DNA from 4 places in the Mycolicibacterium confluentis genome. Region 3 is predicted to be linked to each of the others. Evidence: predicted binding sites of a transcription regulator. Region 3 holds the regulator's gene; each other region holds the start of a gene.

The links. Region 3 encodes LexA, which represses DNA repair genes until DNA is damaged. Its sites were predicted from a motif close to CGAACANNTGTTCG; they were not measured.
Region 1: G6N34_RS10150 (HNH endonuclease signature motif containing protein) is a predicted target of LexA. The motif match lies at 2,202-2,215, and genes of this name have one in related genera.
Region 2: G6N34_RS23300 (HNH endonuclease signature motif containing protein) is a predicted target of LexA. The motif match lies at 1,848-1,861, and genes of this name have one in related genera.
Region 4: G6N34_RS15690 (HNH endonuclease signature motif containing protein) is a predicted target of LexA. The motif match lies at 3,588-3,601, and genes of this name have one in related genera.

The regions. Positions count from the first base shown of each region.
Region 1 covers NZ_AP022612.1:2,198,048-2,204,019, forward strand. The annotation lists gene aceA (isocitrate lyase ICL2) at 1-2,026, opposite strand, end outside; gene G6N34_RS10150 (HNH endonuclease signature motif containing protein) at 2,219-3,655, shown strand; gene G6N34_RS10155 (heme-binding protein) at 3,852-4,214, opposite strand; gene G6N34_RS10160 (phosphotransferase) at 4,301-5,362, opposite strand; gene G6N34_RS10165 (FHA domain-containing protein) at 5,365-5,972, opposite strand, start outside.
Region 2 covers NZ_AP022612.1:4,938,512-4,944,483, reverse strand. The annotation lists gene G6N34_RS23310 (flavin-containing monooxygenase) at 1-748, shown strand, start outside; gene G6N34_RS23305 (alpha/beta hydrolase) at 745-1,668, shown strand; gene G6N34_RS23300 (HNH endonuclease signature motif containing protein) at 1,865-3,274, shown strand; gene G6N34_RS23295 (class I adenylate-forming enzyme family protein) at 3,359-4,957, opposite strand; gene G6N34_RS23290 (SRPBCC family protein) at 5,043-5,522, opposite strand; gene G6N34_RS23285 (LLM class flavin-dependent oxidoreductase) at 5,513-5,972, opposite strand, start outside.
Region 3 covers NZ_AP022612.1:2,978,954-2,984,925, forward strand. The annotation lists gene G6N34_RS13830 (proteasome assembly chaperone family protein) at 1-560, shown strand, start outside; gene G6N34_RS13835 (alpha/beta fold hydrolase) at 619-1,641, shown strand; gene G6N34_RS13840 (PhzF family protein) at 1,697-2,392, shown strand; gene nrdR (transcriptional regulator NrdR) at 2,423-2,881, opposite strand; gene G6N34_RS13850 (LysM peptidoglycan-binding domain-containing protein) at 3,018-3,524, opposite strand; gene lexA (transcriptional repressor LexA) at 3,799-4,497, shown strand; gene G6N34_RS13860 (sunset domain-containing protein) at 4,516-5,972, opposite strand, start outside.
Region 4 covers NZ_AP022612.1:3,346,141-3,352,112, forward strand. The annotation lists gene G6N34_RS15675 (acyl-CoA dehydrogenase family protein) at 1-201, shown strand, start outside; gene G6N34_RS15680 (acyl-CoA dehydrogenase family protein) at 210-1,313, shown strand; gene G6N34_RS15685 (hypothetical protein) at 1,676-2,092, shown strand; gene G6N34_RS15690 (HNH endonuclease signature motif containing protein) at 2,104-3,561, opposite strand; gene G6N34_RS15695 (SDR family NAD(P)-dependent oxidoreductase) at 3,813-4,583, shown strand; gene G6N34_RS15700 (SDR family NAD(P)-dependent oxidoreductase) at 4,648-5,409, opposite strand; gene G6N34_RS15705 (lipid-transfer protein) at 5,613-5,972, shown strand, end outside.

The DNA of each region.
Region 1 (5,972 bases), 780 kb from region 3:
CGAACGTGTTCTGGTCGCGGACCGTCAGGATGTTGCGCCCATGCCGGTCCTTGATCGGGTCGACGACGACGTTGGCCAGCGGATCCTCGCCCTTGCCGAGGATTTGGAGGTCCAGCACGTCGGATCCGGCGCGGCGTGGCCGCAGTTGGACCCGCAGCGTCTCGCCCAGCTTGTAGTGCTCGGCCCACATGGCCAGCCACTCCTCGAGCAGCTTCTTGGGCACCTCGGTCTGCACCAGGTGCTGATGCTGGGTGGAACCCTTGCCCATCGACTTGGTCGTTGCGGTCCGACCCGACGACGCGGCCAGCGCGGCGTCGCTGCGCGGGCCGCCGACCAGTGTCTGCGGTGTGCGGTAAGGCGATTCGACCAGTCGCATCTTGCGCTGCAGCCTGGCGAGCGCCAGCATGCCCTCCTGCCGCAGTGACGTCGCGAACTCCTCACAGGCGACGCCGTCGACCTGATGACCGCCGTAGGTGATGAAGTTGAAGACGAAGCCGAGCTTGCCGAGTTCCTCGGGGAAGGCCCGCATCTCCTCGTCCGTCATACCGGTGGTGTCCCAGTTGAACGACGGCGAGAGGTTGTAGGCCAGCATCTTGTCGGGGTGGACGGCGTGGATCGCATCGGCGAACTCTCGTGCGTCGGCCAGGTCGGCGGTCTTGGTCTCCATCCACAGGATGTCGGCAAAGGGCGCTGCCGCAAGGGATTTGGCAATCGCGTACGGGATTCCGCCGCGCACCTGATAGTAACCCTCGGGTGTCTTGACGCGTTCACAGTCCCACGCCACGTCGGCGCCCAGTTCACGGGCCTTCTCGCGGGCCGAGTACAGCGATGCCCGCTCCGCGAACTTCCGCCATTCGGTCGCGCTCATGCCGGCCGATTCACCGTCGCGCTCACGGAATTCCAGCAGTTCGGCGACCGCTTCACCGTAGGTGTTGAGCCCGGCGTCCTCCTGCCACACGTCGACGAACTTGGATTCGGCCTGGTCGAACAGCCCGTCGACAGAGGTCTCGGTGCCGTCGAGCCACGCTCTGGCCGACTCCGCGACCAACGCGCCGATGCCCTGGCGGTCGAGCCAGGCGTCCGCGATGGCGTACTCACCCTCCGGCAGGGCATAGAGCATGTGGCCGTTGAGTTCGGTGACGCCCTCGTTGTAGAACCGGCGCATGAGCGCCAGGAAACAGGACTTGTAAGACGGCACCTTGAGGTTGGTGGCGCCCAGGAGGAACGGCTGATCGCGTTCGTCGGCCCGGCTGTCAATGAGATTCGCGGCCTCAGCGTCGGTGCGCGCGACGATGATGCCCGGCACACGCATGACGTCGAGTTGGAATCGTGCGGTGTTGAGTCGCTTGATCTGCTCGTCGGACGGCACCAGCACCTTGCCGCCCTGGTGGCCGCACTTCTTGGTTCCGGGGCGCTGGTCCTCGATGTGGTAACCAGGCACGCCAGCCTCGACAAATCGGCGAATCAGGTTGCGCACATGGGGATCTCCGCCGTGTCCAGTGTCGGCGTCGGCGATGATGAAGGGCCGGTAGTCGTACTCCGGTGTTGCGGCGCGCTGCTGCTCAGTCATCTTCAGGCGCAGATACTGCTGATTGCGGTCGGCGGTCAGCAGGGCTCGAACCAGTCCGGCGGCCTCTTCCGGCACCTGGCTCAGTGGGTAGCTGGCGAGGTCGGGGCCGGGGTCCTCGCTGATCGACCCCTTGGCCGAGGTGGCCCACCCTCCGAGATAGATGCCCTCGATGCCCATGCGTTTCATGACCACTGCCTGGCCGGGGGAGTACGGGCCGAACGTCGTGATGCTCTTCTTCTTGGCGAACAGCTCGCGCAGATGCGGGTGGAACGCGGTCGCGGCCTCGCGCGCGATGGGGTAGTCGGACGGGATGGTGCCGCGCTGCTCGGCGACCTGCCGCGCCGAGTAGAGGCGGATGATGCCTTCGAACCGGGGGCTGTCGAAGTACGCCTGGGTGGCGGTGACGTCCTTCTCGAAGGGTGAGCTGATCTCAGGGTGGGTTTCGATGGTCGACATGCGCAGTGCTCCTCTTCGAGCTCGGGTATGAGTTGATTATCCAGAGCCGAGCAGGGTGGGCGGGGCGGTTCCGAGGCTGAGTTTCCTGTGGGTCGGGATACCCGCCCGTCCGTGCTCTGGAACCCCTTCTGTCTCTTTGGTTTCTGGGGTAACATCTGCGTTTTTGTCGGTGGATCGAACTAGTGTTCGAGTATGACTTCCGCGATGGTGACTCGTGATGACGTGTTCAGCGTCCTCGCCGAGCTGGCTGCCGCGCAGGAGAAGTTGGCCGCGTTGCCGGTCGATGGGCTCAGCGCCCGCGAGGTGCTCGACGTGCTGGAAGTTCGCCAGCAGTTGGTATGGGCTGATGCCGCCGTCGACCACAAGCTGGTGGCCCGGTTGGGGGAGCTTGGCCCCGAAGCGTTGGGTGGGGACAAGGTCGCCAAAGTCCTGAGCCATCGGTTGCGAATCTCTGCCGAGGAGGCCCGCCAGCGCGTCGCCGACGCCGAGGTACTGGGTCCCCGCCGCGCGTTGACCGGTGAGGTGCTGGAACCGGTGATGCCCCACGTCGCCGCCGCCGTCGCTGAGGGCCGGGTGGGGCCCGCACATGTGAAGAGCTGCCGGGAGTTCTTCAAGGCGTTGCCTGATCATGTGGATCTCAGCGCCCGGGTTGAGGCCGAGAAGTTGGCCGCCGAACACGCCTTCACCCTGGGAGTGTCCGACTTCCGGGCGGCGTTGAACCGGATGCTGCTGTGGCTCGACCCCGACGGTGCCTTCAACGACGCCGACATCCAACGCCGCCGCGGCCTCACCTTCGGCAAACAGGGTGCTGACGGGCTCATCCGAGTCAGTGGACACCTCACCCCGGAAGCGTGGGCGGTCTGGGAGCCGGTGATGGCCAAGAACGCCGCACCCGGGATGTGCAACCCCGACGACGAGGCACCGTGTGTCACCGGCAGGCCCTCAGAAGCGCAGATCAAGGCCGATCACCGCACCAAAGCTCAACGCCAGCACGACGCTCTGCTCGCCGGCGGCCGGACGATCCTGGCGTCGAAGAAGCTCGGGAAACTCAACGGCCTGCCCGTCACGGTGGTGGTGACGACGACGCTCAAGGAACTCGAATCAGGCGCGGGGTTCGGGATCACTGGCGGCGGGTCTCTGCTGCCGATGCGCGACCTGATCCGGATGGCCTCCCACGCCTTCCACTACCTGTCGGTGTTCGACGATGACGGGCAGGCGTTGTATCTGGGGCGGGCCAAACGGATCGCCACCCCAGCACAGCGCCTGGTGCTGTTCTCCAAGGAGCGTGGCTGCAGTGCACCCGGATGCACCGCGTCGTTCTACCAATGCCAGGTTCATCACGCCGCCCAAGACTGGATCGAGGGCGGGGAGACGAATGTCAACGAACTGACCCTGGCGTGCGGGACCGACAACCGCAAGGTCGGCCCCGAACCTGAGAAATGGACCACGCGGATCCGCGATGACGGCCGCTGCGAATGGATCCCCCCACCGCACCTCGACAACGGTGGGCCCCGGGTGAATGACCACCACCACCCCGAAAACCTCCTCAACCCCTACAAGGAGGGCAACGAAGGGCGGACCGGGTCACCCCAACCGGGAGCCGATGGCCCCGACCCCGACGGCACCTGAGCTGTCGAGGTCACACGGGGTGCGCGCAGCCGGAACAGGCATGGCGCAACTGGCATGGCGCATGTGGGGTGACCGGTACCGGCGCAGCCAGGTTCGCGCCGCAATAAGAGACTGGCACGCAGACATATGATCTGCGCGCCAGTCAGGTAGACAGCGTGACCTCAGGTCACCAGGGTGAGTTCAGGTCAGTGTGACCTCAGGGCGCAAGCGGGAACTCGTCGACCGGGTTGCCGCAACGGGCCTTGGTGTCGACCATGGGCCGGCGGATGCCCGCGAGCTCAGCGTGGATCTGCGGGTTGGCAGCGAAGTATTCCTTCTGCTTCGCGACGATGGTCTCGCGGTCCAGGCCCTCGAGGCTGGTGAAGAACTCGTTCACGTCGGGGTGGGTGAACAGGTAGGCCGAGGTCGATGCGGCCACGCTGGACGCGACACCGGCCAGGTCGGCCGCGGTGCAGTTCGGCGGACGCTCGGCGCTGGCGGTGGGGGCGGCGACGAGCATTGCCGCTGCAGCACCTGCGCCGACAATTCCCGCAATGATGCGGCGGGCGGTGGAAGCCATGTGTCGCTCCTCTTTCAGGTCTGAAGGGTCGCTAAGAATTAAATCACCGCCACGTGGGGCGTGCCGGTGTTCGAGCAAACGAGAACCTACAACTGTTGTGCCAGAGCCCAACCGCGTTCGGCGATGTCACGATACCGGTTGCGGAACACGTCGGTGCCCGCGCGGGCATCGGCGGCGTTGCCGTCGAGTCCTCGACGCCACACGCCGGCGACGATGGATGCTAGGCGGAACATCGAGAACACCACGAACACATCCAACGACTCGGGAATCTCCCGGCCCGCGTGCGCACAGTACTGGGCAACGAATTCGCTCTGGCTTGGAATCCCGGTGCCGGTCAGATCCTCACCCGCGACGCCCTCCAAACCCGTTGGCCCCGCGTCGAAGTGGTACGTCAGGCAGGCATAGGCCAGGTCCGCGAGCGGATGGCCGATTGTCGCCAGTTCCCAGTCCAGGACCGCAACCACCCTGGGTTCGGTGGGATGCAGCAGCACGTTGCCCAGCCGGTAGTCGCCGTGCGCGATGCACGCCGGTTCGGTGTCGGGTGGCAGATGGCGGGGTAGCCAGTCGGCCAGGAGGTCCATCGCGGGCATGTCCTCACAGCGCGCGGCCTGCCACTGCCTGGTCCACAGGGAGACCTGGCGTTCCATGTATCCGTCGGGTCTGCCGAAGTCCTCGAGTCCCGCGGTGCGCCAGTCGACCCCGTGCAGTGCCGCGAGCACCCGCGCCAGGTCGGCGTAGACCGCGGCACGTTCGTCGGGCGTGCCCTCGCGCAGCACGCGGTCCGGGTAGATCCGGCCGGGCACATGGTCCATCACGAAAAAGGCCGTGCCGACCACGGATTCGTCCGTGCACAGCAGGCGGGCGGGCGGCACGGGCACATCACTGTCGGCCAACGCCGCTATCGCGCGGTACTCGCGCTCCACCGCGTGCGCGCGGGGCAGCAGCTTCCCGGGCGGCTTCTTGCGCAGCACGTACTCGTGACCCGGGACCTGCAGGTGATAGGTCGGATTGCTCTGCCCGCCCTGGAACTGGCGAACCACCAGGGGCCCGTCGAAACCGGGCAGGCGCTCACGGAGGTACGCCGACAACGCAGCCTCGTCGATGCGATGGGCGGGCAGCACCGGGACCAGTTCAGCGACACCGCCCATGCTCAGGATGCCTCGAGTTCGGCGAGCAGTGAGTCCACCGCCGACTGTGCCTGCGGCGGCAACGGTTGATCGGCCTCGGCGGCCTCGATCATGGTCGCGGGCAGGCCCGAAGCCAGCGCGGCGTCCTCAACGGTCAGGCTGGTCCGGTGCCGGGCCGCGAAAAGGCGTTGTCCGACAGTCGCATTGGGGGTGGCTGCGATCTTCAGCATCAGGTCGTCGTATCGGCGTCGCACTCCGCCCATCGCGATGACCAGCGCCGGCGCGCGAGGGGCATTGCGGGCCGCATCAGTGGCCACCGCGAGCAGGTTGCGCAGATCGCCCAGGATCGACGTGGCCGCCGCATGGAACTCGGGACTCGACGAACTCGGGAGCGTGGCCAACGCGGTGTCGACGCTCTTGAGGGCCAGGTTGATGGTCTGCGCGATCAGCGGCGAGGCCACCGACGTCGAGATCACCTGGGTCTTCTCCTCATCCGGTGAGGGCGCCCCCTGCCGGATCCCCGCGATCGCACCCTGCGGCCACTGCAGCACCTCTTCGAGCTTGGTGCGCGTGTTCTCGTGCGGCCAACTGCGCCCCTTCTCGAAGGAGATCAGGGCGCCGGCGTTGATGA
Region 2 (5,972 bases), 2.0 Mb from region 3:
GTTCAAGGCCATTGCCTTGAAGCAGTTGGAGGCCCTCATTCCGGACGCTGACCTGCGTGAGCGGCTGACACCGGATCATCCGCTCGGGTGTAAGCGGTTGGTGTTCGCCACCGACTACCTGCAGACTTTGGCGGGCGCCAACGTCGAGGTCGTGTCCTCGCCAGCGCGGGCGCTGCGGTCCAGGACTCTGGTCACCGAGGACGGCACCGAACTCGACGTCGACGTGGTGGTCTGTGCGACGGGGTACGCCGTCGCGGACTATCTGGGTCAGATCGAGGTGCGCGGCGAGGGCGGGGTCTCGTTGCACGACACTTGGCGCGACGGCGCCTACGCATACATGGGTATGGCGGTGCCAGGGTTCCCGAACTTCTTCATGCTCTACGGACCCAACACCAACGTGGGTTCCAACAGCGTGATCTTCGTGCTGGAGGCTCAGGCCCGTTACATCGTGCAGGCTCTCAAACGAATGCGGCGCAGGGGCGAGTCCTATGTGGCCGTGCGACGTTCTGCGACCGCCGACTACATCGCCAAGATCGATCGCTGGATGGTCGGCACAGTGTGGACGACGCGGTGCAGCAACTACTTTCGAGCCGCCAACGGTCGAGTGGTCACGCAGTGGCCTCGAAGTGCTCGGGTGTTCTGGGCCATGACCCGGCGATTCCGTCCGGGTGATTACAGCTTCGAGCCTTCGGCTATTCCCGACGTGCGGCCCATCGTCGTCTCGTCGCATTCGGCGGCGCTCTCGTGATCTCGCGATTGGCGCCCTCGTTGCGACCGTTCGCCGAGTTCCGCACCAACCTGGCACCCGAAGTGCTCGAAACGGTGCGTGCCTCGCTGGACTCGCGTCGGCGTGAGATCGCCGAGTTGCTTGAGACCCCGGGGGTTGCCGTCGTCGACGACGTGGTGGCCGTCGATGGCGGTCGCGTGGTACCCATTCGGATCTACCGTGGTGGGCATGATTCCGCCCCCGCGGTGCTGTACTGCCATGGTGGGGCGTTCGTCCTGGGCAACCTTGACACCGATCATCGGCAGTGTGCCGAGTTTGCGCGCCTTGCTGAGTGCACGGTGATTTCGGTCGACTACCGGTTGGCCCCCGAGAATCCCTTCCCGGCCGGATTCGACGATGCGGCAGCGGTGTTGGGCTGGTTGGTTGAGAACGCGACGGCGCTGGGTGTGGATGCCGACCGCATCGCGGTGGCTGGCAGCAGCGCTGGTGGGGCGCTAGCTGCCCGGTTGGCGCAGTGCTCTGCGGCCGGTTCCCTTCCGCCGATTGTGTTCCAGCTGCTCCACCAGCCCGTGCTCGATGACCGGCCGAGTCCGTCCAAGGAGGAGTTCACCACCACGCCGGGGTTTGACGGGGTTGCCGCACAACAGATGTGGAAGCACTATGTGCCTTCGGGGTCGGTGTCTGTCGCAGCGGCGCCAGCGCGGTCGGAGTCGCTTGATGGGCTTGTGCCAGCGCTGATCACCTGTTCGGAACTCGACCCATTGCGGGACGAGGCCATCGACTACGCGCTGCGGTTGATGTGGTCCGGTGTGAGTGTGGAGTTGCATGTCTTCCCGGGCACGTGCCACGGGTTTGACTCTCTGGTGCCGCAGTGGGAGGTCAGCAGACAGTTGTTTGACCTCCAGGGTGCGGCGCTGAGGACGGCGTTGCACGGGGTGTGAACGTTGCGCGGGGTGTGAAGTGGTGCGGCGCTGGGGGCGGTGCTGCTCGGTGGGCGCGTGCTGCTCCTGGGAGGTGGGTGTCTGAAATGCCCGCCTATGAGCGAATTTGGCCGGGAGGGTAAATCCCTTCTGGCCCTTTGGTTTCTCCAGCCACATCGGGACATGTTTTGTCGGTGGACCGAACTAGTGTTCGAATATGACCTCGGTGGCCGACCTGCTCTCAGAGCTTGAGGCCGTCCACGCCCGCCTCGCCGCCGCGTCCGTCGATGGCCTCTCCGCACTGCAGGTGCTGACGGTGATGGAACGCCTACAGAAGGTGGGTTGGTCCGACGCGGCCGTCGACCACAAACTCGTTGCACGCCTGCAGGAGTGCGGGCCCGAGGAACTCGGCGGCGACAAGGTCACCAAAGTCCTGACACACCGGTTACGGATCCCCGCCGAAGAGGCCCGCCAGCGCGTCGCCGACGCCGCAGTGTTGAGTCCGCGGCACGCTCTCACCGGTGAGGTGTTGGAACCGGTGATGCCCCACGTCGCCGCCGCCGTCGCTGAGGGCCGGGTGGGGCCCGCACATGTGAAGAGCTGCCGGGAGTTCTTCAAGGCGTTGCCTGATCATGTGGATCTCAGCGCCCGGGTTGAGGCCGAGAAGTTGGCCGCCGAACACGCCTCCACCCTGGGGGTGCCCGACTTTCGAGCCGCGCTGAATCGGATGCTGTTGTGGTTGGATCCCGATGGGTCGTTCAACGACGCCGACATCCAACGCCGCCGCGGCCTCACCTTCGGCAAACAGGGTGCTGACGGGCTCATCCGAGTCAGTGGACACCTCACCCCCGAAGCCTGGGCGGTCTGGGAGCCGGTGATGGCCAAGAACGCCGCCCCCGGGATGTGCAACCCCGACGACGAGAACCCGTGTGTCACCGGCAGGCCCACCGAGGAACAGATCAAGGCCGATCACCGCACCAAAGCTCAACGCCAGCACGACGCTCTGCTCGCCGGCGGCCGGACGATCCTGGCGTCGAAGAAGCTCGGGAAACTCAACGGCCTCCCGGTCACGGTGGTGGTGACGACAACCTTGAAGGAGTTGCAGTCCGGGGCGGGGTTCGGGATCACTGGCGGCGGGTCTCTGCTGCCGATGCGTGACCTGATCCGGATGGCCTCCCACGCCTTCCACTACCTGTCGGTGTTCGACGATGACGGGCAGGCGTTGTATCTGGGGCGGGCGAAGCGGATCGCCACCCCCGCCCAGCGCCTGGTGCTGTTCTCCAAGGAGCGTGGCTGCTCCGCCCCCGGGTGCACCGCCTCGTTCTACCAATGCCAGGTCCATCACGCCGCCCAAGACTGGATCGAGGGCGGAGAAACCAACGTCAACGAACTCACGTTGGCCTGCGGGACCGACAACCGCAAAGTCGGCCCAGAACCTGAGAAATGGACCACGCGGATCCGCGATGACGGCCGCTGCGAATGGATCCCCCCACCGCACCTCGACAACGGTGGACCACGGGTCAACGACCACCACCACCCCGAAAACCTCCTCAACCCCTACCAGGAGGGCAATGAAGGGCGGCCCGGGTCACCCCAACCGGGAGCCGATGACCCCGACGGCAACTGAGCCGCCGGGGCACCCGGGGCGGCCCGGCGCAGTCGAGGCCGTCCGAGCCGGGCTTCGGCGGGAGTTGAGGGGGCGCGACCGCAACTAACGCAGTCGAGGCGCGTAGAGGGTGCGCAGGTGCCGGCGCTCGTCGGCGAGGTCGCGGCGGATGATCTTGCCGCTGGCGGTGCGGGGGAACTCCCCGTCCCACGCCACGACTTGCTCGGGGAGCTTCCAGCGGGCTAGGCCGGTGGCGAGCAGGGCATCGACCACGTCGTCAAAGCTCAGGTCGGAGGCAACAGAAGCGCGAACCGCCAGCGCCACACGCTCACCTGTCACGGGGTCGGGGACGGCGAAGGCCGCGCACTCACCGAGAACTGCTGCTGCGGCATCGATCTCGGCCAGCGACATCTTCAACCCCTTACGCGCAGCGACATCCTTGAGGCGTCCGGTGATTCGGACACGGCCACCGGCAACCTCAGCTTGGTCCCCGGTGCGCACCCACCCGTCGCAGAAGGCATTCACATTGTCCGCGGGATTGAGGTATCCGTGGAACTGATGCGGCCCGCGAATCAACAGCTCGTCGGGTCCCTCAGCGCGGACGGACACATCGACACCAGGTAGAGGTGCGCCGTCATGACCGGAATCGTCATTGAACTCGGTGGCAGTCGAGAACGGCACCTCAGAGGAGCCGTAGACCCGCACATAACCGACGTTCAACCGCTCGGCGGCCGAAAGCACAGCCGGGCCGATCATCGTCCCGCCCAGCGCAATACAGCGCAGCGGCAACCTCGTGATCCCGCGGTGGTCACACTCGGCGAAGATCGTCTCGGAAATGATCGGCGCCCCACCGATGACGCTGACTCCATGCCGCAGCACGGACTCCAACGCGTCCTCGGGTGAAAACCTCTCCGCCAGTAGGACACCCGCGTGCGCCATGAGCGCCGACTCGATCTGGAGAACGCCGGTGATGCTCGCCAGCGGGCTGGACAACAGGAAGGTGTCGCCCGCCTGCAGGTCCAAAGTATCGACCATGTTCTGGGTGCCGCAGCGCAGGCTGTTCAGGGTGTGCAGCACGCCGCGCGGCGCACTCGTGGTGCCAGAGGTGAACAGCACCAGGTTCGGTGTGTCGGGGTCGAGGAGAACATCGTCGGGCCCGAGGTGAAGCTCGGAGGGATTAGAGGGATGGGAAGAGTCAGGGGGATCGGAAGAGTCAGGGGGATCGGAGGAATGAGAGGGATCGGAAGGCTCAGAGGGGCCGGAAGGATCCGAGGGATCGGAAGGCTCAGAGGGGCCGGAAGGATCCGAGGGATCAGAGGAGCTCCCTGCCAGAAGGATTCGCTCCACCGGCAGCACCTGGCCGTACGTCGAGAGGCTCAATCTCTCGGCATCCGCGTCGTACGCCAGGATCACGCGCGCCGGCAGGGACGTGCACGCGGCGGCCACATCGGCCGCGCCCGCCCTGCGGTCCACCAATACCGTGACGCACCCCGCCAGCCGACTGCCGAGCATCGCCGCCACCGCACCAATGCGCAGCGGTGTCAGCACGAGGACAGAATCCCCTGGACGGACCCCGGCGTGCACCAACGCTGCGCGGACGCGGTCGGCCAACCCCGCCAACTCAGCATGGCTGCACGTGCCCGTGTCGTCGATCAGAGCGGTGCGGTCTCCTCCACTGGCCAGTTCCGCGAGGTGCCGGCCCACCGACTGCGCCTCACGCCAGCGGCCTTCGGCGCGAAACCGTGCGGCATCGGCCGGTGAGGGAGGGTGTGTCGCGCGCAATCAGACCTCAGCCGACCGCCGGTACCGCCGCGAGTTCCCGGGCGATGGCATCGTGGTAACGGTCGATGTATGCCGGATTCACCACGCGGAAAAGCCGATCCGGGAGCGGGGAATCACGGTAGGCCTCGATCGTCATGGTCCGGGTGAACAGCGTGTCCGGCCCAGGCTGAGTGAAGTGGTACTGCACCGTGATGCGGCCCTCGACGCCACCGTTGCCGTCTCGGTCGTGGCCCAGTCGTCCCACCGAGGTGAACATCCACAGCTTCGGCCGCGTCGCCATCGCGAGGTGCCAGGTGTAGATCTGGCCGCCGTCGGCGCCGGCCTCCTCCCAGGTGTCGCCCACCTTCAGCGGGAGATCGTCGAGGTTGCCGACGTAGTTGCTGCCGGGATAGGTCTTGGTCCAGTTCGCCGGATTGGTGACGAAGTCGTACACCACCTCGGGCGGGTACGGGAATGTGGTCGACGACGTGGTGGTGACTACGCCCACTGAAGATGTCCTTCCTGGTTCGGTTCGACGATGTTGAGTTCGGCCACCCGGCGCAGCACAACGTCGGCTCGCGGTGGGGGAATGAACTGCAGGACAATATGATCGGCACCTGCCACGCGGTGCTGCTCGATTCGCTCGCGTAACTCGGACGATGTGTCGGGAACCGCGAGAGCATCGATCAACCGGTCGTCGACGGCTTCCAACTCGTCCGGGGAGAATCCGAATCGTGCCAGATTGCGTCGATAGTTCGGCATTCCCAGGCACAGGCCGAAGTACTCGCGGATCGGTTCGCGCCACTCGGCTTCTGCTGCCCCGATGCAGACCAGTTGGGTCGGTGCGAGCCAAGCGGTTTCGCCCACAGCGGCGCGCGAGGCCGCGGTGTGCTCGACGGGGGAGAAGTAGCTGTGCACGCCGGCGGTCAGGTGCGCGCCGAGTTCGGTCATGCGGGGC
Region 3 (5,972 bases):
GGCGCACCATCGGGCTGGGCGCCATTCCGATGGCGGTGCCGCACACCCGGCCGATCACGATGACCGCGCACAGCAACAACGGCGATCTGATCACCGAGCACACGCCCTGGGTCGGCGAGGTCCAGGTGCCCGGAAGCGCCTCAAGCCTGCTCGAGTACCGCCTCGCCCAGCACGGCCACGAAGTCGTCGGGTTCACGGTCCACGTGCCGCACTACCTGGCGCAGACCGACTACCCGGCCGCAGCGCAGGCGCTGCTCGAGGAAGTTGCCCGCAGCGCGTCGCTTGACCTGCCCACCGCGGCGCTCACGGCGGCGGCGGCCGACGTCCGCACCAAAATCGATGAACAGGTCGAGGCCAGTGCGGAGGTCGCTCAAGTGGTGAGCGCGCTGGAGCGTCAGTACGATGCTTTCGTCGCCGCCCAAGAGAATCGATCTTTGCTGGCTCACGACGAGGACCTGCCAAGCGGGGACGAACTCGGAGCTGAGTTCGAGCGCTTCCTCGCCCAGCAGGCGGGTGAGAAGAATCGGGATCCGTTCCGGGACGACGACGGCACGCTGTAAACACGACGGCGGGCCGTAGAGACAACGCCCCACCGGGCCCGACGACGAGGTTGGCGTTATGAGCCCACAGAAGCCGAACCTCCGGTCGGTGCGCGAGCTCTCCCCCACGCTCGAATACCGCACGATCCACGGCTACCGGCGGGCGTTCCGGATCGCCGGAACGGGTCCCGCCCTGCTGCTGATCCATGGCATCGGCGACAACTCGACGACGTGGGACACCGTGCACGCCAAGCTCGCCCAACGATTCACGGTGATCGCGCCCGACCTCCTGGGCCACGGGCAGTCCGACAAGCCGCGAGCCGACTATTCGGTGGCGGCCTACGCCAACGGCATGCGCGACCTACTCAGCGTGCTCGACATCGAGCGCGTCACGGTCATCGGTCATTCCCTCGGCGGCGGAGTCGCCATGCAGTTCGCCTATCAGTTCCCGCAGTTGTTGGAGCGTCTCATCCTGGTCGGGGCAGGCGGTGTGACCAAGGACGTCAACGTGGCGCTGCGGATGGCCTCCCTGCCGTTGGGCGGCGAGGCGCTGGGACTGCTGCGACTGCCGATGGTGCTGCCCGCGCTGCAGGCATTCGGCAAGGCCGCGGGCGCGGTGCTCGGATCCACTCGTGTCGGGCGCGACCTGCCCGATGTGCTGCGCATCCTGCGCGACCTGCCCGAACCGACCGCATCGTCGGCCTTCACCCGCACCCTGCGTGCCGTTGTTGACTGGCGTGGCCAGGTGGTGACGATGCTCGACCGGTGTTATTTGACGGAATCGGTTCCTGTGCAACTCATCTGGGGTGACCAGGATGTCGTCATCCCGGTGGCCCATGCCCGCATGGCGCACGCCGCCATGCCCGGCTCACAACTCGAGATCTTCCCACGCTCAGGCCACTTTCCGTTCCACGACGACCCCGACCGCTTCGTCGAGGTCGTCGAGCGCTTCATCGACACCACCGCACCGGCCGAATACGACCAGGCCGCACTGCGGGAACTCCTGCGGTCCGGGATCACCGAATCCACCCTCACCGGCACGTCCGACACCAAGGTCGCAGTCCTCGACGCGATGGGTCACGACGAGCGTTCGGCGACCTGAGACCGTCGCCGAGGATCCAGACCAAATCCGCGTCACTGCCCAGTACAGTCGGGACATGGGTATCGACGTCACGGTGCTTCGGGTGTTCACCGACTCAGACGGCAACTACGGCAACCCACTCGGCGTGGTCGACGCGAGGACCGTCGCGCCCGAGGACCGGCAGGCCCTTGCCGCTGAATTAGGTTACAGCGAAACCATTTACGTCCACATCCCGGCTGCCGGCGCGGCGACGGCACAGGTGCAGATCTTCACGCCGACAACCGAATTGCCGTTCGCGGGCCACCCGACCGTGGGTGCATCGTGGTGGCTCAAGGAGATCGGGACACCCGTGCACACGCTGCAGACCGCAGCCGGGATCGTTCAGGTCAACTACGACGTCGGCCCTGACAGGCTCACCTCAATCAGCGCACGCTCCGAATGGGCGCCTGAGTTCGCGATCCATGATCTGGACTCGGTCGACGAACTGATGGCGGCCGATCCCGCCGACTACACCGACGACGTCGAGCACTATCTGTGGACGTGGACCGACCGGGATGCCGGGGAGATCCGCTCCCGGATGTTCGCGCCACATCTGGGCATCGTCGAGGACGAGGCCACTGGCGCTGCGGCGGTGCGCATCACCGACTACCTCAGCCGGGACCTGCGCATCACGCAGGGCCAGGGTTCGCGCATCGAGACAACGTGGTCGCCCGAGGGCTGGGTGCAGGTTGCCGGCGCCGCCGTCAACGACGGCATTCGGCGCGTCGACTGAAACTGCCCCAGGACAGCAGGAACGCCAGGGTCAACCCGCGGAGACCCCGCGGTGCTGACGCAGGGCCTCGATTTCGCGTTCGAAGTCGTCGGCCGAGGTGAAAGACCGGTACACCGAGGCGAACCTGAGGTAGGCGACCTCGTCGAGTTCCCGCAGCGGCCCCAGAATCGCGAGACCAACCTCGTTGCTCGGAACTTCAGGACCTGCGGCCCGGACCGCGTCCTCGACCTGCTGGGCGAGCAGGTTGAGCGCGTCATCGTCCACCTGGCGCCCCTGACAGGCCCGGCGCACGCCGCTGATCACCTTCTCCCGACTGAACGGTTCAGTGACCCCGCTGCGTTTCACGACGGCGAGCACGGCCGTCTCGACAGTGGTGAATCTGCGCCCACACTCCGGACAGGAACGGCGCCGACGGATGGCCTGGCCTTCGTCCGTCTCCCGGGAGTCCACGACACGCGAGTCAGGATTCCGGCAGAAAGGACAGTGCATGCCCGCTCCTTCGTCGTGCCGCCTGTGGGATGACCCCAACGACTCAGAGACTACCTGGGTGCGCCGCTCAGCGGCCAGGGCACCGAAGTCCACGACGATCATGACTGTCCGCCACCTGAATTCGAACGTACGGCTGTCAGGCGACCGGCGCGATCAGCGTCTGGCCGGCGTCCAGCGCCCCGGACTCGAGCTCGTTGAGTTCACGGATGCGGTCCACCACGCTGTTCACCGGGGCATCCGGCGCCACCCGGGCGGCCACGTGGGCCAGCGTCTCCCCCGACCGGACCTGCACCACTGCCAGTCGATCCGGAACCGGGGCCGAGGCGTGCGCGGCCTCACCGAACTGCGCGACCACGCCGAGCCACATCGTGATCAGCGCGGCCGTGAAGGCCAGGCCCACCAGGGTCAACGGCGTGATCCGGCGCCCGGGCGTGCGGGCATGGGGAGCGCGCGACACCCGCACTCCGGTACCGCGGTAGCGCGGCGCGATGGCCGCCGGTCGCGCCGGTGCGGGCCGTCCCGCGACGCCGCTGCCGCTCCGAGGGCGCCGCGGTGCGTCGACGCCCGGGGACGTCCGGGGGGCGGGCCACCTGTCTTCACAGAAGGCCGATGCGGTCCTCGGGTACACGCTGGTGTGGGTCATGTCCGGTCCTTTCGGTCGCTGCGGGCGGTCCATGCGTTCGCTCCTGTGTTCGAATATAATCGATCATGTGTTCGACTAGAAGTCTGAAACCGAACATGTGATCGAACCGTAGCCGAACGATAGAACGGGCCTCCGACAAAAAATCGCTCCAGGCCGCCGCGACGAGTCCTCGCCACACCAACATCACCGGCCACAGGGGCACCAGCAGGACAGATGGCGACACGCCTCGAACACATGTTTGATTCTTGCCCCCTGCGGGACTACATTCGAACGCATGGCTGACACCGAGAACGGCAGCAGTTCACCCGCGACCAGTCGCGAAGGCGCGCTCGACCCTGCTCTCACCGAGCGGCAGCGGACCATCCTCGAGGTCATCCGGGCCTCGGTGACCACACGGGGCTATCCCCCGAGCATCCGCGAGATCGGCGACGCGGTGGGCCTGACGTCGACCTCGTCGGTGGCCCACCAACTGCGCACCCTTGAGCGCAAGGGCTATCTGCGCCGTGACCCGAACCGCCCCCGCGCGGTGGACGTCCGTGGCGCTGATGATGTTGCGCACGCCGTGGCGACCGACGTGGCCGGATCCGACGCCCTGCCGGAACCCACGTTCGTGCCCGTGCTGGGACGGATCGCGGCTGGCGGCCCCATCCTCGCCGAGGAGGCTGTCGAGGATGTCTTCCCGCTGCCGCGTGAACTCGTCGGCGAGGGTTCGCTGTTCCTGCTGAAGGTGGTCGGCGAGTCCATGATCGACGCCGCGATCTGCGACGGCGACTGGGTCGTCATACGCCAGCAGAATGTCGCCGACAACGGTGACATCGTGGCCGCGATGATCGACGGCGAAGCCACGGTCAAGACCTTCAAGCGCACCGCGGGTCAGGTGTGGTTGATGCCCCACAACCCGGCGTTCGACCCGATCCCGGGCAACGACGCGGCCATTCTCGGCAAGGTCGTGACCGTCATCCGCAAGATCTGAGCCGCGGTCTGAACGCGGTCAGTCGGCGCGGCTGAACCCGTTCGCCTCAGCCAATTCCGGGCTGGCGAACCAGATCTCGGCGACCGTCTCGTCGTAGCCGGGTGATCCCGGTACGTGGTAGCGCCCCGTTCGCATGCTGCCCTTCACGGGATAGCCCTCTGGCGCCGTATGCGGGTCGTCGAGCGGCAGATGGATGGCCGGCGGTGCGGCCACCTCCGCATGTTCGTCCTCGGCCTCGCCCGACACGACCACGGCGTCCTCGTCGCGCTGGCCCTGGTCGCCGTAGTCCGGCTCCTCGTAGTCCGATTCCCGGTAGCCGCGTTCCGGTTCCTGGTAGCCGCGTTCCGGTTCCTGGTAGCCGGCGTTGACGTCCTGCTGATAGTCCTGCTCGTATTGCGACACGTACCGGCTGGGCGGCGCCTCGAAGCTGCGCGCGGGCGGCGGCGCCGCGCCGTAGACGGGCGCGAACAGCGAGCCCGGACCCGGCAGGTAGTCGTCGTCGTCGTCCGGCTGCGAGGACCAGGACTGGTCGCCCACATCGTGTGCGGCGTGGCGTCCGGCCTGATCGTCACCAACATTGATGACCCGGGTCGGAGCGGTGTCGGCGTCGAGATCGTCCTCGTCGTCCTCGACCGCGTCGGCCGACTCGTGGGCGCCGCGATGAGTGAACAGACCGTCGTCGTCGTCGGCCTGTGGTGCAAGGCGGGGCAGCGACGTGGTCTCTTCGCCCCACGCAGGCCGCGACACCGGCGGCAGGTAGGCGTCGTCGTCGTGCTCGCCGAAGTCCGTGCGGCGCGACCAACCGTTCTCGTCGTCGCGGGCCTCGCCGAACCTCTTCTCGTACGTGGGCTCGTACCCCGAGTCGTAGCCGGGCTCGTACCCGGCGTCGGGGCCCTCGTCCTCGTCGTCGTCCTCGTCGTCGTAGTCGGCGTGCTGCGCGGACCGGCGCCTGCGCATCGCGACCAAGGCGTACACCGAACCCAGCAGCAGCAGGGCGACCGGGATGATCCACCACAGCCACCAGCTCTGCCAGGTGATTCCGCTGTCCGTCTCACCTTCGGGGGCCGCGGGCGGGGCGCTCGGCACGGGTGCGTCCGGTATCTCGAGCCCGCCCAGCGACTGCGCCAGGTTCGCGGGATCGGAGGTGAAGGTGTTGTCCTGACTGTTCCACGAGAGCTCGCCACCGCTGAACTTCTGCGTGACAATCCCGCCCTCGGTGTTCTGATCCCCAGTGGGGACGCCGAGCGCACCCGTGGCGCCGCCCAGCTTGTCCCACGCGGCCTTCATGGCGCCGCGCACGATGACAGCACCGTGTTCCCGCGTCCAGAAGATCGTCGGATTGTCCGGCGCGGAGAAGACCTGGATCCGGCTGTCCGGCACCCCGCCGTCGGCCTCACCGCCGGCCGGAAGACCGAAGTCTCCGGTGGGACCACCGGCCGACTCGTACTTGGCCAGGATGTCCCCCGAAACGGCAT
Region 4 (5,972 bases), 370 kb from region 3:
GGCCGGGTGTACCAGCCTCACGCGACCCGCCCCGGCGGGCCGGTGACCGAATACGAGCCGCCCGCCGACGGATACGTCAGCGGAGAGCCCTGGCAGGCGGTCGCACCGCTGCGCTACTTCAACGATCGCGCCGGTTCGATCTACGCCGGCAGCAACGAAATTCAACGAAACATCCTCGCCAAAGCGCAACTCGGGCTCTAGGACAGGTCATGGACTTCAACCTCACCAAGGAACAGGAACTGCTGCGCGACGGGCTCGCCAAGTTCCTCGACACCCGCTACGACCTCGCCAAGAGTCGCACCGCGGCCAAGACCGGCCCCGGCTGGCAACCCGACATCTGGCGTTCCTTCGCCGACGAACTCGGCATCCTGGGCGCGACCTTCGACGAGGAGGTCGGCGGAATCGGCGGTGGCGCCGAGGAACTCATGGTGATCACCGATGCGCTCGGGCATGCTCTCGTGGTCGAGCCCTACGTGAGCACCGTGGTGGTCAGCGGCGGACTGCTGCAGCGCGCCGACGCTTCCGCGGCCACCGAACTGCTGGAGCAGATCGCCTCCGGCACCGCGGTCGTCGCGCTGGCCTCCCACGACGACGAGGAACCCGCCACCGCGGCACGCGACGGCGGGGCGTGGGTGATCAACGGATCCAAGCCGGTCGTGCTTGACGCACCGCTGGCCACCCATCTGCTCATCACTGCGCGCACGACCGACGGCCTCGGACTGTTCCTCACCGAATTCGACGCGGCCTCCCCCGCCTCCGGGTTGGCCGTGCAGAGCTACCGGACCATCGACGACAGGCGCGCCGCCGATCTGGTGTTCACGGGCCTGCGTCTGCCCGCCGAGGCGCTGCTGAGCGCCGATGCCGAGGGATCGCTGGCGCGTGCGCTGGACGAGGGTGCTGCGGCAGTATCTTCCGAGGCCGTCGGCTGCATGCGAAAGGTGTTGACCGACACCGTCGAATACTCCAAGCAGCGCCAGCAGTTCGGGCAGCCGATCGGCAGCTTCCAGGCACTGCAGCACCGCATGGTCGACATGTACATGGAACTCGAGCAGTCGGTGGCCGCGGTGTTCCTGGCGATCCTGAACCTCGACGCCGAACCGGAGGTGCGGTCTCGCGCGGTGTCGGCGGCCAAGGCCACCATCGGACGCGCGGCGCGGTTCATCGGCCAGAACGCCGTGCAATTGCACGGCGGCATGGGTATGACCGAGGAACTCGCAATCGGCCACTACTTCAAGCGCCTGACGGCCGTGCAGTACGAGTTCGGCACCACCGACTACCACATCACGCGGTACGCGGAATTGACCAAGCCATAGGCTGAGCAGCGGAAACGCCGCTGACGCGCGGGTCCCCGGGCATAGACTGCCAGCGTGTTCTCCGAGACACGCTATGCGAGGAACGGGGACCTGCGCGTCGCCCATCGTTCCACCCGAGTGGGGCAAGGACGTCGCCGATCGCATTCCCGGTGCGAAATACGTTGCGCTGCCTGGCCACAACATCAATCACTGCTACGAGCCCGGCTGGCGGTCCTCCTTCCAGGAGGTCACGTAGACGCGCCTCGCCGCGGCCATGGGTGATCGCGATTCCCGGCGAGTGGCGCCTCTTCGCGGTCGCCTCTCCCCCGACTGAGTTTCCGAGACCGCCAACATAACCCGTCTTTGAGCGCGATCATCGAATGATGGCACTACAACCGTTCGCCGACACCGGGCACAACGACAACCATGGCCTGGTTGTCGCGCCATACATCCAGGTGATCCTGGCCGCCGTGCCGATGGGGAAGATCCTGGTCGTCGAGCACATCTCTGGGCAGTTGGCCGCACAGGACGGTGCCACAGTGAACTTCATCGAGGCTACGGTCCACGGGGAGAACTCAGTGGTGTACCTGCCGGTGCATTTCGTCTCCGGCGTGCGTCAGTTCGGCCCAGACCAGGGGCTGGGTCGACACCACCAATTCGGCTCTCCTGTCGGGCTTTACGTGAGCGGCGGGAACAACATTGTGGTTTCTGGCGGCGCCACGAAAGCGGTCACCGGCTCAGACCCGGGCGCGGCGATCTCGATGTTCGCCTCGGTGGTCGGGCATCTGGTCGACGCCTGAACCGGTCAGCCTCAGCTCGTATCCCGTTTTGCGCGTCGGCTTTTGATGCGTTGAATTCGTTCTTCCTCACGGGTGCGCCGACGGCCGGGCATCTGCACACCCTTGTCGAGGCTTGGCGTGCTCGACGGTGCGAGCTTCGACAGTGGCGCGGTGGTGGTGTCCCAGTTGGGGAAGAACAACCGACTGCCCGGAGACGTGGTGTAGGTGTGACCCGTGGGCGAAGTCCATTCGATGCGGCCGTCGGGATACTGGATGTCTGACCAGCCATCCTCGCCGACAAAGAACGTCTTGAGCAGATGATTTTTGCGGCACAGGCACCGTAGATCCGACGGATGCGTGGGCCCCGCCGGATACGGAATGGCGTGGTCGATATCGCAGGCTTGCGCTGGGGTGGTGCAGCCCGGGAACCGGCACCACATATCCCGGCTGCGCACGAACGCCGCCAACGCCGCCGACGGCCGATAGTGCGGCTCCGGCTCCGCCGAGGGAGTCTTGAGCGGGGTGACCTTGGCGTCGCCCAGAAGCAGCTCCCGCAACAGCCGGTTGGGAATGATACGGCCGTCCTCCAGCACCGCGGCCGGACGCCGCACCGGCGTGCTTGGAGGCGTCGCCGGCAGACTGGGTGATGATGCGCCAGGCCGAGACGCCGCCGACCGCGCTTCACCGGCACCAGTGGCATTCTCGGCCCGGGCCGAAGCCACAGCAGCCTCATCCGCCACCACATGAATCACCACCGGACTGCGAACTGGCTTCACCGAGGCGCCCGCACACTCAGGCCTGCCACACCGACACGCCAACGGCCCCGCATCAGCGGCCAACGCACCCAACGCATCAGCCCGACGCTCCCCCGCACTGCGCGGATCATCGGAGCACAGATGGCGAGCGAGCTCAGCGAGGCGTTTCCTCAACACCGCGGCATCAGTGCTGTAGATCCGCCCCCACATCGAGCAGGTCCCCGTCGCATCATCCTGCTTGCCGAACTCGACGTCGCGCCGGCGGGCGACCTCCTCAAACGTCGCCAGGGCCAGCGGGTCGTACTCGGCCAACACATGATCGATGACGGCATCCAACCTGGCATCCGACAAAGCACCCCAGCTCGCGGCCTGGGCGGCGATCACCCGATCGATGGCCTCCATCGGCTCGTCGTCGAGGACATCCCGCGTGCGAAACGAAATGGCCGAGGCCGTCCGGACCGACACCACCCCCGACTTGAGCAACTCGAACACCCGCGGCAGCCGGCTGAGCATGGCGCGGGCGAAACACATCTGACTTGACGCCTTCCGGCGGCTGATACCCATCGCCGCGCCGACCTCGGCGACCGTGAAATCCCACAGATCGCAGGAGCGGTGATTGCGCTCGTCGTCCGGGGTCAGACGCAACTCCATCAAGGCAAAGATCGCCGCCAGCCGCCCAGCAGTCGCGGCAGCCTCAGCACAAGTGGCGACACTGATCGCGGACACGACAGCCACGTCGTCACCCGGATCAAACACCACTTCGCACATACGTTCGATTCTCGTCATCTAAGACGCCGACCGCCACCCCCGACCGCCAACCTGTGGATGAAAACGCAACTGTGGACAACCACCAGCCACGACCTGGTTATAGTAGAACTGAAATTAACAACACTGGCTCAGGCGGTGCCCCAACGCACGCCCACCGAGTCAACGCGCTCCCCACCCGGTTGCGCACGAAAATTCTTATCTGACAGAGGGAGTCAGCGTTGACCGAGAATTCCTACGCAATCGTCGTCGGCGGGGCGTCCGGTCTGGGCGCCGAGATCGCCCGCACCATGGCCGCTCACGGCTATGCGGTGGTCATCGGAGACCGGAACCTTGGGGCCGCCCAGGAACTGGTGGCCCAACTCGGCGACGGCGGGCACGCCGCGGCCGCCGTCGACGTCTCCGACGAGGACAGCGTCGCAACATTTTTCGAGTCGGTGACCCAGCGCCCCGACAACTTCGACGTCGCGGTCAACTGCGCTGGCATCACCGCGCTCGGACTGGTCACCGAACTGCCGGTCGCGAAGTTCCGCCGCGTCGTCGATGTGTGCCTGACCGGCGCGTTCCTCTTCACGCAATACGCCGGCAGGCACATCGCCGACGGCGGCGCCATCATCTCCCTGAGCTCACTGAACGCCCGCCAGCCCGCGGTCGGGATGAGTGCCTACTGCTCCGCCAAGGCCGGCCTGTCGATGCTGACCCAGGTCGCGGCACTGGAACTCGGCTCCCGCGGGGTCCGGGTCAATGCCGTCGCGCCAGGACTGGTGCGCACCCCGTTGACCTCGGGCGCGCTGGGCGTTCCCGGCGTGGAGAGCGAGTACGTCGAGAACATCCCTCTCGGCCAGCCGGGCACTCCCCAGGACATCGCCCAGGCCGTGCTGTACATGGCCCAGGCGCAATGGCTCACGGGCGAGGTGCTCGACCTCAACGGCGGCGCCCACATGATGCGCTACCCGAACGTCAAGGCGCACTTCGAGGCCGCACAGGGCTGACCCCCCAACCACAGGAACTCCGGACCAGACAGTCCGGAGTTCCTGTTTTTCAGATGTTCTCAGATCACAGCCGAGTGGCGGCGTCCAGCCGGACGACCTCACCGTTGAGCAGCGTGGTCTCCATGAAGGTCGCGACCAGCGACGAGAAGTCGTCGGGGCGGCCGAGGCGCTTGGGGAACACGTGGATGTCCATCAGCGCTTCGCGACGCTTCTCATCGGTGCCGGCCAACATTCCGGTGTCCATGATGCCCGGGCACACCGTCATCACGCGGATGCCCCAGATGGCCAGGTCGCGGGCGAGCGGAAGGGTCAGCGCGACAATGCCTCCCTTGGACGCGGCGTAGGCGGCCTGTCCGACCTGCCCCTCCAAAGCTGCCGCCGACGACACGTTGACGATCAGTCCGCGTTCGCCGTCCGGGCCGGGCTCGTTCTGCGACATGACCCGAACCGCATGGCGCAGAACGTCGAACGTGCCGATCAGGTTGACCTCGACTGTCTTGCGGAAGACGTCCAGCGGGTGCATGTCACCCTTGCGGGACAGCACCCGGGAGGCCGGGCTGATGCCCGCGGCGTTCACGCACACGTCGATGCGGCCGAACTTCTCAGCCACCGCGTCGACGGCAGCGGCCACCGAGGCCTCATCGGCGACGTCAGCCTCCACGAAGAACGCGTTGTCGCCGAGCTCTGCGGCAAACTCCACACCGTTCGAGCTCGGCAGATCCAGGATGCCGACGCGACCACCCCGCTCGACGAGCATGCGGGCCGTCCCGGCCCCAAGGCCCGATGCGCCACCGGTGACCAGTCCGACCGACTTGGCGATTTCCACTGCTTTCCTCCATTTCGGCCCCTGGGCGACAGATCTCGGGGCGTGCTGAACCCGGAGCGGACAGTAGTTTCAGCCGCACCGCCAGTCAACCCGATAGTTATCTGCGATATCAGCCCGCATCCCGACCCAATGGTTGCATTAGTGCAGGGAGTATCCATATAGTTATTACTGATTCTAGTGGTAACCCGAATGTGAGGGTGGGTATGGAACGCAAGGTATGCGTCGCAGGGGTCGGCATGACCCCCTTCGCCAAGCCAGGCAAGAGCCGGGACTATCAGGAGATGGGTGCCGACGCCGCGCGCGCCGCCCTCGCCGATGCCGGGGTGGACTACACCAAGGTGCAGCAGGCCTACGCCGGCTACGTCTACGGCGACTCGACGTCGGGGCAGGCGACGCTGTACCACCTGGGGCTCACGGGCATCCCGGTGGTCAACGTCAACAACAACTGCTCGACGGGTTCGTCGGCACTGTGGCTGGCCCGCCAGGCCGTGGCCTCGGGTGCAGCCGAATGTGTTCTCGCAGTGGGCTTCGAACAGATGCGTCCGGGCGCGCTCGCCGCGGTG